Regions from separate parts of the Paenibacillus sp. Dod16 genome, predicted to be linked through region 1. Evidence: riboswitches for the same ligand, from Rfam matches in the RefSeq annotation. Region 1 holds a riboswitch; each other region holds the start of a gene.
What was found. Region 1 has a riboswitch for cyclic di-AMP ahead of ACPV3A_RS12865 (hypothetical protein). Riboswitches for the same ligand answer to the same signal wherever they lie in the genome.

Region 1 (3,878 bases):
GGTGCTCAAGAATATGTTCAAGTGAGCGGGGGGAAAACAACCAATTGCAATGGAGAGAGAACGGTAGCTCTTTCTAGCAGCTGTCCTAGAAGGAATAATATGCCTCCGAGCAGTCCATCAGGAAGGAACGCTCCAGCGGCAGGCTGCCTAACCGCATACGGGTGATGTGCTGTTGCAGATTGGCCTCCAGATCGGCGAGGGCCGATACGGCGAGCTGCATTCGTGCGGATCCCCACTGCTGCTGCTTCTGGGCATAGCGAATGGCCTCGGTCACGGGCATACCTCTCAGCCTCGTAAAGACGGATGCCCAGCGGATCAGATCCGCGAATTCTCTTGTGCTTGGCAGGGCATATTCGGCATACCCGGCCGCGTCTTTGCAGCTGATTTTGAACAACCCGCAGTTCCAATCTCGGTCGCTCCAGGGGATAAAGCGTTCAGCCGAGCACCGGTCGAAACGAAATATCTCCATGCAGCGGATGAGCTCTGCATTTAATGCAGGCGATGCGGTTTCGATGACGGGAGCCAGTGCGGCCTCGATGAGTTTCGTCATGATCTGCGCTCCTTTATAGGAATGTTATATGCACGGCAAAAAGGCCTGGTGAGCAGAGTAACCCCGCTCTCCAGGCCTATTTATCGTTAGTGGCCCTGCTACAGTGGCCGCTTCGCTTAAGGCTCGGGAGCTCAGCGTAAACGAGTGTTTCGAATGATGGATGAATCATACGCCGGAGGAATCTAAAAGTAAATGGCCATATTGGACGGATACATTCCGAAAATCGATGAAAACCGTAAAAGAAAACGCGTACATTCGGTTGTGTCATCTATTATCATGGCAAAATCTCGGTATCTCGATAGATTGCGATAAATACAAGAAAACAAGAGAAATACATAGTATAGAGCAGGATTCAAGAGATAATGGAGCGAAACCGGACAGATCCTGTTCGACATAACGCCCCACGTGTTTCTGCTCACATTTACTTCCTGTAAGGCCGGACGTATGATACGAACTATGAATTGACGGACATCGGCAGCAGGCATACGGGCAGCCGTTCCATGAAGACCTAAAGGCTGTGTGGGAGCTGCCGGGTTCTTTATGGATCGAATCTCGGGCGAGGGCACCATGGGCCTTCGCTGGAAATGCAGGATGATGCGACTCTCACCGCTCGAACCTGATGCTGTGCTGTTTTGCCGGGCCTGAATGTTAGTCAATCGCTAATAGAATAACATGCTACTCGTTTTTAATTTTCGCTGAGTCCTTGAATGGAAAAGGAACGGGGGAACCAGTCGGGAGATAAACTTGATCTCTCAGGGGTGAATCCCATGGACAAGATAACGGTCTATGGGTAGGGCGACTCTCACGCCCGAATCCGTCAGCTAACCTCGTAAGCGTATCGAGAGAGGCAACGATTGTCGTGGACTTGGGCCACGGTGTATTTCACCGTGTTCTGATGAAGAAGCCTGCGGGAAGAGTTCTTCTCTTTCCCCAGGCTTCTTTGTTGTTGTCTTCTCTTTCTGAACTTTTTAGGAGGAGAACAAAAGATGGAGAAACCGCAGGAGTTTATCCTGGTATCCGCGCCGAACAAGGCCGGGGAAGAATTTATCCGCCAGTTGATCTATATGCGCATTTCGTTTGCGGCCATAGCCAACAACCGGGTTGAGCAGGAGAGGCTGCGGGAACTAGGCTGCACCAACATGATTGTTATCGATACAAGGGATGAACAAACCTGGATCATTCCCGAGTTTCCCGTCAGCAAGGTGTATTTGTTCGAGAGCAGCTTGAACCTGTGCTGCCGCTATTTACGGATCTGCCGGACATGGACGACGGAGTCGATTTATGTGATTACCCATTCCAGCAATCCGCGATTGATATATAAGGGACTGGGGGCCGATGTGGTGCTTCATACGAACCATCATCAGGTATCCTTCCTGATTTCATCCATTGTCAGCTAAGCGTCTTGGCTGATGTGACCATGAGGTTTTAGGAGGTTATATTCATGCAGGATTTATATATGGTGCTTATCTTGGGAGGAACCTACGGACTGCTCATGCTGTTTATGTCCTGGTGCGGACGCGTGGTTTCGGAACCGGAGGTGGATTAGTTGTGATGATCATTTTAATATGCACGCTCTTTATTTTTCTATATTTGATTTACGCGCTGATTCATCCTGAAAAATTCTAGGGAAACAGCTGAAGGAGGAAGACATTCGTCATGGGCATTTTACAAATTGCCATCGTTATACTCGTTCTGGTGCTGCTGGTAAAGCCGCTCGGAACTTATCTATATCAGGTGTTTCGCAATGAGGGGAATGGAACGGATAAATGGTTCTCCTGGTTGGAGAAACCGATCTTCGCACTGATTGGGTTGAAAGAACGCAAGGGAATGACATGGAAAGGGTATGCCGTCAGCTTTGTGATAACGAATATCGTGCTCGTGTCGGCGGGGTATTTGATTCTGCGGATACAGAGAGTATTGCCCTTCAACCCGAACGGTATCGACAATATGGAATCGACCTTGTCGTTCAATACGATCATCAGCTTTATGACGAATACGAATCTCCAGCATTACAGCGGGGAGTCGGGATTATCCTATATGGCCCAGATGGCCGTCATTACGATGATGATGTTCGCGTCCGCGGCGACCGGGCTATGCGTGGCGATTGCGTTTATCCGGGCGGTGACCAGCAAGGGTACAACCGTCGGCAACTTTTTTGAAGATTTCGTCAAAGCCCACACCCGGGTGTTTATCCCGGCCGCATTTATCATTGCGATGGTACTGGTTGCGCTGCAGGTGCCGCAGACTTTGCAGCCTACGCTCAGCGTCACGACGCTTCAAGGAAGCGAGCAGCAAATAGCGGTGGGACCGGTGGCTGCGCTGGAATCGATCAAGCATCTGGGCACCAATGGGGGCGGGTTTATGGGGGTCAACTCGGCGCATCCGTTCGAGAACCCGTCCCCGCTGACCAATGTGATCGAGATCCTGTGCATGTGGAGCCTCGGGGCGGCGCTTCCTTACACATTTGGTTTGTTCGCGAAGAGCCGTAAGCAGGGCTGGATTATTTTCTCGGTAATGATGACCTTGTTTATCGGATTCCTGTCCTTGAACTATGCGGCTGAAACGAACGGCAATCCGGCGCTGAACCGGCTGGGTATGGATACCTCCCAAGGCAGCATGGAGGGCAAGGAGGTCCGGTTCGGGATCGCCCAGTCCTCCCTGTTCACCACGGTGACGACCGCGGCCACGACCGGGTCGGTCAACAACATGCATGATACGCTCACACCGCTTGGCGGGATTACGCCGCTATCCCTGATGATGCTGAACTCCGTTTTTGGCGGAAAAGGCGTCGGGCTGATGAACATGCTCATGTATGCGATATTGGCAGTATTCCTGGCTGGTCTTATGGTTGGCCGAACACCCGAATTTCTAGGGAGAAAAATAGAGGCGCGGGAGATGAAGCTAATTGCGGTTGTTATCCTGGTGCATCCATTGATCATTCTGGCTCCGACCGCACTTGCGCTGATGACGGATGCGGGGCAGGCGGGCATTGCCCATGCGGGCTTTCATGGCATTTCGCAGGTATTGTACGAATACACGTCTTCCGCAGCCAATAACGGTTCCGGATTTGAGGGACTGTCGGATAACACGCCGTTCTGGAACGTGACAACCGGACTGGTCATGCTATTCGGGCGTTACATTTCGATGATCGCCTTGCTGGCAGTGGGCGGCTCGTTGATGCGGAAGCAATGGGTTCCCGAGACGCTCGGAACGTTCCGGACAGATAATAAGCTGTTTGCCGGCATTCTGATCGCGGTGGTTCTGATTATCGGTGCATTGACCTTCCTGCCAGTACTTGTGCTCGGTCCGATTGCTGAGCATCTGACGA
Region 2 (3,878 bases), on a different contig from region 1:
TGTCGCTTCAAACAACACTTCCAAGAAGTGTTCTTCAAGCATACCTTCGGAGATGGTCAGCAACAGGGAAACACCCAGCACGACCACCAAAGAACTCATGACAACCGCCAGGGCGCGCATGACGGTTTCTCCTGCAATTTTGCGTTTGAAGGCATGGATTTGACCGCCCCCGCGAAAGGTTTGGATCGTAGCTAGGATGAGTACAACAAGCGTATTGATCTTAATACCGCCGCCTGTTCCTCCGGAAGCAGCACCGATGAACATCAGAATAATAATGAAAAACTGAGAAGCCGCCAGCATGCTACCGATATCTATCGTGTTAAACCCCGAGCTTCGAGGCGTTATGCCTTGGAAAAAAGCAGCCAGCACTTGTTCGCTTTCGCTCAATTGGCCAAAGGTTGACGGATTCCAGCTCTCTAAAAAGTATATAAATAGAAAACCGAGCAGGGACAACGTTCCTGTTCCGACTAGGACAACCTTGGAGTGAAGCGAAAGCTTCTTCCATGAACGTTTTTGGAATACATCCACAATGACGATATAGCCGAGGCCTCCAATGATAAATAGCAGGACAATCGTAATATTGACGATCGGATCGCCGACAAAGGGAGAAAGGCTGTCAGACCACAGGGCAAATCCGGCATTGTTGAATGCCGAAACGGAATGGAAAAGTGCGTAGTAGGCTGCCTGTCCCCACCCGACGTCCTGTTGCCAACGGAGCGTAAGGACAATCGTAGCCAAGGCTTCAAACGCGAATGCAATGAGTACCATATACATGGATAATTTAACCAAACCTTGTGCCGAGGTCGAATGCGTGGTTTGCTGAATAATCATTCGTTGCTTCAAGCCAATCCTTTTCCCCAGAACAATGGCAACCATAACGCCAAAGGTCATAAAGCCGAGCCCGCCAATTTGAATCAAGATCATGATAATGACTTGTCCAAAAGTTGAAAAAACACTACCGGTATCCAAGACAACGAGCCCGTTTACGCATATTGCTGAGGTGGCTGTAAATAAAGCATCCAGCAGACCAATTGACCTCCCGGTGGAGGAAGAGTAGGGCAGCGCGAGCAATGTGGTCCCGATTATTATTAAAGTGAAAAAGACAAGCATGACGAGTTGAGGGGGACTCATATTTTTTTTAAGCTTGTTGATAAACAACTCCATTGTGTCAGGAGCGGAATGTTGTGTATTTCGATCTTTTGAATTCATAAATGTTCTTCTCACAAGTTCCACCCCCATTCTTTATTGATCGCCGGGTTTATCAAAGAATTTTCTGTTTTGGAAAAAAGACGACTCTACCACTTTTCCGTGACTTATTTTCAAATATTGGATCTCGTGGTCTGTTTTTATTTTCAGCAAGCCGGTGTCAAAATCGGTATTTAACTCTTTGAAAAATAGACCTTCGGCTATTGGATCGCCCCCGGATTCCTTACCGCCAAGCAGATAATGAGAACCCTCCCTGAACACAGTGACTCGAATTCCCCGTTCATGGGTGTCAGCCATTTGATCATCCATCCTTTGAACCGCTACAATGTGCAAATCCGTTTCGCCGATCTGGTTTAGGAGTTCGTTGACAAACGAACCACGCGTAATTTCTTGCCACCGCGTTTGACCGGATTGTCCGATGATTAGCTGGGTAATTTGATGATTCTTGGCGGTTTCCGCTATGATTTCCGAAGCTTTGCGATCTTCATTCGTTTTGACAATGAAGGTTGCCCCATACTCGTCGCATTTCATTTGCCACTCAGCCATATACCTTTCTTGTGCCTGATCTAACTCATCTTCACGCAAGGGTATAACGCTCAACACAAACAGGGGACACTGAAGAAGTCTGGCTAATTCGCCGCCTCGACGGATGAGACGTTCTCCGTTTGGACCGTAATACACGCATACCAGTATCTTTTCATTGTTAAGCAGAATAATCATTCCTTTCTTTTCTAAACACAACAGCTTTAACAAAAAAGGCCTGGAGGCAGAGAAAAATCTGCTTCTAGGCCTTGGCTGTACGGATCATGGACAAGTCAAAGTAGTAAGAGTGTTCTTTCCCAAGACGCTGACGAGGTTAGCTGTCGGATTCGGGATTGAGAGTTCCCGTTCCTTCTTATCCAGAAAGAATTCACCCCTAAAGCTTAGTCGCTTTGTTGGTTCCCCCGTTCCTCATAGAGGATTAAGCATTCATGCGTATGAAATTTATCGTAATAAATATTATGCTAAAACATGCTGAAAGTAAACAGTTAGCGATCAGTCAACAACATCATATCATTGGATTGCAGCAAAAATTATGCTTTACTATGGTATATACTACGCAAAGAAGTCTACGGGGTTTCATGGTCTGTCGTATCTGAAAGGGGAAAATAGGATGGCTAAAGGCAAATCGGAGCCGCTAAAATCATTAAAACAGTTTAACCTATCATCTTCACGACTGATCCTTCTTGGTTTCGCCGCACCGATTGTAATCGGCGCGATCTTGTTAGCCTTGCCCATATCATCGTCATCAGGTGAAGGTGTAGGTTGGTTAAACGCTTTGTTCACCTCAACATCTGCAGTGTGCGTAACCGGATTGGCCGTAGTGGATACAGGAACCGACTTTTCCCTTTTTGGTCAAATCATGATCATGTGCCTGATTCAAGTCGGCGGTCTTGGTTTCATGACCTTCGGAGTTTTGATCGCCGTTGTGCTTGGAAAGAAAATTGGACTGAAAAATCGACTGCTCCTCCAAGAATCCACTAACGCATTATCAACGCAAGGCGTAGTGAGGCTATCGCTAGGTATTTTTCTGATTGCGCTCATTATCGAGTTCGTCGGAGCAGCCTTGTTAATTGTTCGTTGGGAGGAGGAACTGGGCTTGGGGCAAGCTATTTATTATGGGGTGTTCCACTCCATCTCATCATTTAATAACGCTGGCTTCAGTCTTTGGTCAGACAGTTTGAGCCGGTATGTGGGAGACCCGCTGGTCAACATCGTCATCACCCTGCTTTTTATCATTGGTGGGCTTGGATTTACTGTTGTTCTGGACTTATGGAAGCATAGAAGGTGGAATAAGTTGTCCCTTCATTCAAGAATCGTTTTGTCGACTTCAGCATGTCTATGTTTAGCCGGGTTTATCGTAATTTTCATTATTGAGTTGTTCAACTCCCGTACGTTCGGCTCTTTGAGCTGGGGAGAGCGAGTATGGGCGGCTTATTTTCAAGGCGTGGTGACTCGTACGGCCGGGTTTAATACCATCGACATAGCCGCGATGATGACGACTTCTCAGTTTTTCATGATTTTCCTCATGTTTATCGGTGCTTCCTCCGGATCCACGGGAGGCGGGATCAAAACCAATACATTTGCCGTACTGTTATTCACATTGATTAGTATTATTAAGGGGAAGCAGGACGTGCAGTTGTTAAATCGACGCATCCCCCAATCGATTATCCTCCGATCCATAGCCGTCATGGTGATCTCAGTGAGCGTTGTGATTGTCGCTACATTCTTGTTAACCATAAGCGAGCATAGCTTGCAAAAGGACTTTATGGAAGTTCTGTTCGAAGTGACCTCAGCCTTCGGCACCGTTGGCCTATCGATGGGATTGACGCCTGAGCTGTCTCCTTTTGGTAAAGGAGTCATCATTTTGACCATGTACATCGGCAGACTCGGCCCCTTAACGCTGGCCTTCGCGCTGTCGCAAAGAGTAGTCAAACAAAAGTACCGGTTGCCTGAAGAGAAAGTGCTTATTGGTTAAGAGTGGTCGATCCGCAAATCGGGATACGAAAAAATAAGGTTCAGCTGGAGTCGTTTAATTCGATCTCCGGGGCTGAACCTTATACTCGTTTTATGTTCTGTTTTGCTTATACGGAGGGTTCTTACATATCTGCCCCGTCTTTTTCCTTCACGGG
Region 3 (3,878 bases), on a different contig from region 1:
ATCCCATATTGCAAATCCAAACATTCCACGCAGTTTTTCTAAACAATGTTCCTGATACTCCTCATATAAATGTATGATGACTTCAGAATCTGTGTTCGTTTTAAACGTATGACCAAGGTCTTCAAGTTCTCTTTTTAATGATTGATAATTATAAATCTCACCGTTAAAAACTAGCCAAAGGCTCTGATCTTCGTTGGAAATAGGCTGGCTGCCGTGTTCCAAATCAAGGATCGACAAACGGGTAAATCCTAAAGCAATCCGATCTACCACCCTAATGCCCGTTTGATCGGGACCACGATGTTTGATTGCATCGGTCATTTTTCTAATTGCTACCGTCGTTGGCAGCGAATTGTTTTCAAACATCAAAAGCCCTGTAATCCCACACATAGAAAAAGTCTTCCCTTCCGGATTATTAACTACGCAGTGTAGTGTTTTTGATAAAAAAATTGATCCTTGTTTAAAAACATCAAGAAATCAATAATATATTATATACTACGAATTGTAGTTTATTTAATTTAACTAGTCAATTTTTCATTTTATGGTATTTCCATTGAAGATTAATGAATTATGTTAGATTAAATTCTTAACAAGATTTAATTCACCTGCGATACAAAAAAACAAACCCGTGGTTTTTACCAGGGCTTGTCTAATTACAAATAAGTACTAGTGCAATCCACTAACCATTTTTGTATAACTTTGTTTAGAGATTGTACGTCTTGCTGTAACGTATCGATCCTTATAGTATGATTCCGATAAATTACTAATCCTTACTCCTTTACTACTGGAAGAATGAGCAAATTGCCCATTACCGATATAAATCCCTGCATGAGATATACCAGCACCACTTGTATTAAAGAAGACCAAATCTCCAGGTTTGAGATTTTTCTTTGCAACTGGGGTACCTGTTTTTGCCTGAGCATTTGATGTCCGTGGCAGCTCCAAATTAAACTTATCAAAGATATACAAAATAAAACCAGAACAATCAAATCCACTCGATACAGAAGTTCCCCCCCACTTGTAAGGTGTACCAACAACTTGACTTACTTCTGTACGCAATTTGGATTGATCATCAGCAAACGCATTAGTCGCACCAGCTGACAAAATAACTGCAGACCCTATTAATGAAATCATGAATTTCTTCAAACACATGCTCTCCCTTCGGATGCCTACGGAGTTAGCTAAGGGTTCGGTAGAAGGCGCCCTTTATTCCTTTTCAATCAAGAATAATTCACCCGGAATGGTTCCCCCGTTTTCAAAAATGAAACTCGGCATTAAAAATTAATTTTTTGTAACCCTACATAATGTAGTACATTTTCGTGTATGTTGTCAATCCCATCCTCTAAATCCATCATTTTTTTTATTAAAAGTCGAGTTTCGTTCAAATTCACCCTATAAAGTACAAATATAAGGAGAAGTTCCGCTCTTATTGTATTATTCTTATATGAACACCGACTTCTTCTAAGTTAATTATTAAATACATTTTTGTAACCACTTCTTTTTCAGCATAAGCAGAAAAAACTGTTCCAGCAGACGTTGATCTGCTCTAACAGCTATCTCCAATTTATATATAATTTTAGTTATAACTTATAATCAATAAACCCTCCTTTCTCACAAGGAGGGTTATTGATTATTGAGTCTGTTCTACGCTGCCATTGCTCTACAAGCCTCTGCACATCTAAAACAAGCTTCTGCACATTCTTGACAGTGTTTTACATCATGCATTTTACATTCTGTGCCACATTCTTCACAAACGTCGGCACAGATACTACAGATCTCACGCGCATAAACACTGTTCGTTGACATTGCATGCGCAGCAAAAGCACAAATATCAGCACATTGTCGATCCAAACGAATACATTTTGTCATCATAGCTACATTCTCTTCATCAAGACAAGCGTTGTAACAATGATTACATACCATCATACAACGTATGCATTCCTCGATACACTTTTGGTATTGTTCATGTGACATAGTCAATATCTCCTTTCGAATTTACGATTCAAGAATTTAGGATGCACAACACTTTTTATTTGATTCAAAAAATCAAATAATGTAATCACCTCGCTTTACATACGATTTGTAACCTATTGTTAGGTTGACTATTATATAACCCGAAGTTATGTAGATTTTGTGAGGAAACTGGACAAATTTGAAAATGATGATTGTACATGAAGACTGAGCTTTGAATCCGTGATTACTTTACTCTTTTAGGTTTAAATTAGTATTAATGGGTAACAATACTACGTGATGTAGTCCTAACAATCTTTTCTTATTACGGCATTAGACTAAATAATCTTATGAAGAGGTGAATTCAATGTATAAAAACTCCAAAAAGAGCGTGAAACATCAATTCACGAACAATCATATGCCCAAACACGAAAGTGAGCAGCAGCATCAAGGGATGAAACACGACCATGACCATTCCGGATCACATCATAGTACCGGGCACCAACATAGCGGCGGGGATAAACATGCCGGTCATCATGTAGATGACTTTAAAAAACGCTTTTATATTTGTTTAATTATTACAATTCCAATCATGGCTCTTTCGCCAATGATTCAGATGTTCATTGGGGTACATTGGCGGTTTCCATATGACACCGTTTTACTGTTTCTACTCTCCACATTTGTCTTCTTTTATGGAGGTAAGCCTTTTCTAGTTGGTGCATATCGAGAACTAAATCAAAAGAGCCCTGGCATGATGACGTTAATATCACTTGCTATCGTTGTTGCTTACGTATATAGTTCATTAATTGTCATAGGATTGACGGATGTAGACTTCTTTTGGGAACTGGCAACCCTTATTGTCATTATGCTGCTAGGTCACTGGCTAGAAATGAAGTCTATTTTAGGTGCATCTAATGCCCTAGAAGAACTGGTCAAACTAATCCCTTCTGAAGCACATCTTATTATGGAAAATGGAGATATCAAAGAGGTAAGCGTGTCAGAATTAAGCCCAGAGCAAACGATTTTAATTAAACCAGGAGAGCGAATCCCTGTAGATGGAATCATTGTGAAAGGACAATCATCACTCGATGAATCCATGCTTACGGGGGAATCCGTCCCGGTCATCAAGAATCCTGGAGATAAACTCATTGGAGGAGCTGTCAACGGTGAAGGAGCATTAACCGTAACGGTTACCAATAGTGGTGAAAAGGGTTACTTATCCCAAGTTATTTCACTAGTTAAAGAAGCTCAAGAATCTAAATCTAAAACTCAAAACTTATCCGATCGTGCGGCAAAATGGTTATTTTATGTAGCTTTAGGTGCAGGCTTAATAACCCTACTCGTATGGCTCTCTTTGGGTTACGGCTTTAACTTCGCGATACAGCGAATGGTGACTGTGATGATTATTGCGTGTCCACACGCTTTGGGTTTGGCTGTACCTCTTGTTGTATCAACCACTACCTCGATAGCAGCGAAAAAAGGGTTATTGATACGAAACCGCACTGCTTTTGAAGAAGCTCGAAAATTGAACGCGGTCGTATTTGATAAAACCGGAACGCTTACTCAAGGTAAATTTGGAATTACCGATATTCTACCTGCATCGGGATATACAGAGACGGAAATTTTAACCCTCGTTGGTGCCCTTGAAGCTCAATCCGAACATCCTATCTCTAAAGGTGTAGTAGAAGAAGTGAAGAACCGTGAAATAAAAATACCAGAACCAGAGTCATTTGAAGCACTGACGGGGAAAGGTCTTAAGGGGAAAGTTAACGGTAAGGATGTTTTGGTTGTTAGCCCTGGCTTTATGGAGGATCAAAAAATAGATTATCCTATTTCGGAGTATAATAAGCTGGCATCACAAGGAAAAACGGTTGTCTTTGCCGTTGTTGATAACCAATATGCCGGTCTAATTGGCCTTGCAGATAAAGTCC
Region 4 (3,878 bases), on a different contig from region 1:
GACCTTACTGAGCATGGAGACGGCCCGCTCCTCCGCCTCCTCCTTGGATAAACCCAGCACTTTGCGCGGGGCCTCCGTCACATTCCGAAGCACGTTCATGTGCGGGAACAGATTGAAATGCTGAAAGACCATGCCGACATTGCAGCGCATCCGGTGCAAATGCTTTTCATTGGCCCGAACCAGCTTGCCCTTCTCTTCCATATGCCAGAGCAGCTCACCATCAACCTCGATGGTTCCCTCGGTGGGTTCTTCCAGCGTCATCAGCATCCGGCCCATCGTTGTTTTGCCCGATCCGCTTGGACCGATCACAGCCACCTTTTCTCCAGGCTGCATCTCCAGATCGATGCCTTTAAGCACCTGTAGATCACCAAACGACTTGGTCACGCCGGTATATTTCACAATCGGCTTTGTACCCGTAGCGGTAACGGGATTTCCCTCCTGCTGCGGCACCTTCGACGCTTCCGCCTGCTCATCGATCACAACGGCATTCAATTGATTCCCTCCTTTTATTTTCCACGCTGCAGATTCATGCGTTTTTCCAGCCTTTGCACAAGCAATGAGGCGATATAACTGATGACCAGGAACAGAATCCCGACCATCGTATACGGTTCAAATGCACGGAACGACTGCGACACGATATTTTTAGCCGTCAGCATCATCTCCACAAGCGTTATGGCGCATAGAATCGGCGTCTCTTTAAACATAACAATCAAATAATTACCCAGTACCGGAATGATCGGCGGCACCGCTTGCGGCAGGATAATACTTCGCCAGGTTTGGGCTTTCGTGTAATTCAGTGCTGTGGCAGCCTCCCATTGTCCCTTCGGCACTCCCTCGATTCCGGATCGGTACACCTCGGACAGATATGTGCTGTAATGCAGCCCGAGACCGATCACCCCGGCATAGAAGGCCGGAATGGAGATTCCGGTAAGAAGCGGCAGGCTGTAATACAGGAAGAAGACCTGCACCAGCAGCGGTGTATTGCGAATGAATTCGATCATTCCTTTGGTTATTAGTGACAGCATCTTAAATCGGCTCCGCACTGCAAAAGCAAGCAGCAATCCGATGATCAATGCCACCGCGAAAGCGCAGATCGTCACCCATACCGTCATTTTTAATGCACTCAAGAGCTGGGGCAGGATATCCCATACATAGTTCCAATCCCACATGACTATAACCTCCCCGCTGTCCATTTACGCTCCAGCAGTCGAACTGCCAGCGAAACGAGCGTAGCAATGACAAAATACATGAGGAGCAGCAGCACCAGAATCTCGGTCGTCCAGGAGATGTAATTATTGCGGAGCACCATCGCCTGATACGTTAAATCCGCCATCGTGATGAAATAAACCAGTGAGGTGGATTTGATGAGCTCCACAAGCTGATTCCCGAAAGGGGGAAGCATTCGCAGGGACGCTTGAGGCAATATGACATTCCACAGTCTTTGCCAAGGCTTCAGATTAAGCGCTACAGCGGCTTCCCATTGTCCTTTCGGAACGGCCAACACGGCGCTGCGAACGATTTCCGAGCCGTATGCGCCGAAGTTCAGTCCGATCGCGAGGATCGCAGCCAGCATTTTCGGAAGCTCGACGCCGATGAACGGAAGGGCGAAATACAACCAGAACAGCTGCACCAGCAAGGAGGTCCCCCGAAAGACTTCCACGTACACGGCTGTCAACGTGCGAATGATCCACAGCTTCGACAGTCGGCATAACCCGGCTGCAAAGGACATCACGACCGCAAGAATGGCTGAAAAGAAAGCAACTACAATCGTGATCTCCGCCCCTTTCAACAGCGTAGGGAGAAAATCAATCCACGAATTCGGCATGCTATTCCCCGCAAAGGGCAGCGGCCGTCATCTCGCCCGGGAGCTCTTCTTCTGTGAACCCGAACTTCTGCAAAATTTCCAGCAGCTCGCCCGACTCCTTCATTTTTTGAAGCTCCGCATTATAAGCCTCCTGGAACTCGGTATCCGCTTGGCGGAAAGCCGTAGCTCCATAACCGCGAACGCTTTCGCCGTCGATGACCGGCTGCTCGAAATCAGCCACGCGTTCGATGCTGTCGTCGCTGGCCGAATCCAGCATCGCCTGCAGGGACGGCCCCGTCATGGTAATTGCATGCACCCGGTCTGCCTGAAGGGCGCTAATGGCCGAGGCTTGATCGGGGACCTGCACAATCCGGTCCGTAGGAATGCCGGACTTTTCCATATAGCCGATTTCGACCGCACCGGTCATAACGGCGACCTTAGCTTGGTCATGATTGGCAATATCCTCATAACTTCCAAGTCCCAGCGGATTCCCTTGCTTCACCGCAATGGCTTCCCCGATGCTGTACTCCGGATTAGCAAACAATACGGCAGAGCAGCGATCCGGATTAATGAACATGCCTGCGGTAATTAGATCAAACCGCTCGGCCTGCAGTCCGGCAACCAGCGATCCGAATTCCGTAAGCTCTCCCCTCATTTCCTTGATGCCAAGCCGCTCCAAAATAACCCTCGCAATCTCAACCGCTTCTCCTGTCAGCTCCCCGTTGGCCTCTTTATAGGCATAAGGCTTCTCATTCGCAAATCCCACGGTGATATACCCCTGCTCAATGGCTTGCTCCAATGTACTCCCTTTGTCGCCGCAAGCCGCAAGCGACACCCCCATAATCAATGACAACATCAGTACAACCACTCTCTTCAAAACTTCCCACAACCTTTCATTATGACTTTGGTATTCTTAAAAATGGCATGTTGAAATTATCCATGTTAACCCATATGTTAACTAGGATTTAAGCGTATTCAGATACCTTGCATGGGTCGGACCTTCAGGGAAGATGATTCATCCATCTCCTTCCACGCTTAAACCCAATGCCATCTGACCGATTTAATTGGTTTTGGTTAAACATTTGCAGGCCTTGCCCCTCCTCTTTAGCAGAATACAAAAAGACCACCAAACAGGGGATCTAGACATAGCTCCGCCAGCAGGGGGTCAAAAAATAGAGAAAAGGCCCCTAAAGAGAATTAAGGGCCTTTGTTATGAACATCCATTATGTATGCAAGACCCATCCACTGCTGACGAGGTTAGCTGACGGACTCGGGTAAGATGGTACCCTACACTCGTGATTCCAAGTGACTCGCCCCTGATGAAACTGGTTCCCCCGCTTTCCGGAAAATGTATGCCGGAAACTAAGCGTGTGTCCATGATAAAGGGAACTTCAGGAAAAGTCAAACCCCTTTAACCGCTTTTTCTGGAAATTCAGAGGCGGAAGTTCCGCTCTTCCAGGGCCTATGACAAGCATGAAAAATGCCTCATTCAAGCCTCTCCCCCAACGATGCAGTAATTTTATTCCAGTCTCATTTTTCGCTATATAGCAGGCATTTGCCATGCCTCCCTTACTCATTCATGTGGTGGATCGTTTATGCCATGAATTACATTCGGATTGTGAAAGCTTTCCCCACACATTTACGGCGTAAATACGGCGCAAATTTTTTTTTTGAACCGCTGCGTACCGAGCCTATGAATATCGTAGGGAAATCCGAAATTCATCCTATAGTTTTGCTATTCGTCAATAGATGAATGCCTCCGGGGCTAGCGTACATTCTGGAAATTATAGGTGTTTATCTATCATTTATGCGCTATTAACCCATGCCGTACCGAGAGTATTTGCGTAGTATAGAAAAAATCTAAAGGAGGTGCTTCATTTGGAACGTTCTTCTAGAAAGAGAAAATTGTGTGCTCTTAAAAAAATAGAGAAAAAAGTCATTCATGCGAAGAAAAAGCATTGCCCGTCTCATGGTCATGGTGATCATAAAGGCCACGGCGGTGGCATTAAAAAGCGTCGATGCCCAAGAGCTATCCGTGGACCTGTAGGTCCTCAGGGTCCTATCGGACCGGTTG

Region 2: it holds a riboswitch for cyclic di-AMP, as region 1 does, so the genes downstream of both, ACPV3A_RS16165 (universal stress protein) here and ACPV3A_RS12865 (hypothetical protein) in region 1, are expected to answer to the same signal.
Region 3: it holds a riboswitch for cyclic di-AMP, as region 1 does, so the genes downstream of both, ACPV3A_RS21545 (C40 family peptidase) here and ACPV3A_RS12865 (hypothetical protein) in region 1, are expected to answer to the same signal.
Region 4: it holds a riboswitch for cyclic di-AMP, as region 1 does, so the genes downstream of both, ehuB (ectoine/hydroxyectoine ABC transporter substrate-binding protein EhuB) here and ACPV3A_RS12865 (hypothetical protein) in region 1, are expected to answer to the same signal.

The regions. Positions count from the first base shown of each region.
Region 1 covers NZ_JBNDYG010000014.1:83,091-86,968, forward strand. Annotated here, with positions in the region: gene ACPV3A_RS12855 (proline dehydrogenase family protein) at 1-25, shown strand, start outside; gene ACPV3A_RS12860 (hypothetical protein) at 86-550, opposite strand; cyclic di-AMP (ydaO/yuaA leader) riboswitch at 1,234-1,402, shown strand; gene ACPV3A_RS12865 (hypothetical protein) at 1,537-1,947, shown strand; gene ACPV3A_RS12870 (potassium-transporting ATPase subunit F) at 2,102-2,176, shown strand; gene kdpA (potassium-transporting ATPase subunit KdpA) at 2,207-3,878, shown strand, end outside.
Region 2 covers NZ_JBNDYG010000020.1:48,606-52,483, reverse strand. Annotated here, with positions in the region: gene ACPV3A_RS16170 (TrkH family potassium uptake protein) at 1-1,164, opposite strand, end outside; gene ACPV3A_RS16165 (universal stress protein) at 1,243-1,926, opposite strand; cyclic di-AMP (ydaO/yuaA leader) riboswitch at 2,037-2,184, opposite strand; gene ACPV3A_RS16160 (TrkH family potassium uptake protein) at 2,360-3,724, shown strand; gene ACPV3A_RS16155 (cation:proton antiporter) at 3,846-3,878, opposite strand, start outside.
Region 3 covers NZ_JBNDYG010000030.1:55,938-59,815, forward strand. Annotated here, with positions in the region: gene asnB (asparagine synthase (glutamine-hydrolyzing)) at 1-387, opposite strand, end outside; gene ACPV3A_RS21545 (C40 family peptidase) at 664-1,143, opposite strand; cyclic di-AMP (ydaO/yuaA leader) riboswitch at 1,148-1,281, opposite strand; gene ACPV3A_RS21550 (four-helix bundle copper-binding protein) at 1,642-1,971, opposite strand; gene ACPV3A_RS21555 (heavy metal translocating P-type ATPase) at 2,315-3,878, shown strand, end outside.
Region 4 covers NZ_JBNDYG010000039.1:9,293-13,170, forward strand. Annotated here, with positions in the region: gene ehuA (ectoine/hydroxyectoine ABC transporter ATP-binding protein EhuA) at 1-492, opposite strand, end outside; gene ehuD (ectoine/hydroxyectoine ABC transporter permease subunit EhuD) at 507-1,169, opposite strand; gene ehuC (ectoine/hydroxyectoine ABC transporter permease subunit EhuC) at 1,172-1,825, opposite strand; gene ehuB (ectoine/hydroxyectoine ABC transporter substrate-binding protein EhuB) at 1,827-2,660, opposite strand; cyclic di-AMP (ydaO/yuaA leader) riboswitch at 3,038-3,183, opposite strand; gene ACPV3A_RS26440 (exosporium glycoprotein BclB-related protein) at 3,683-3,878, shown strand, end outside.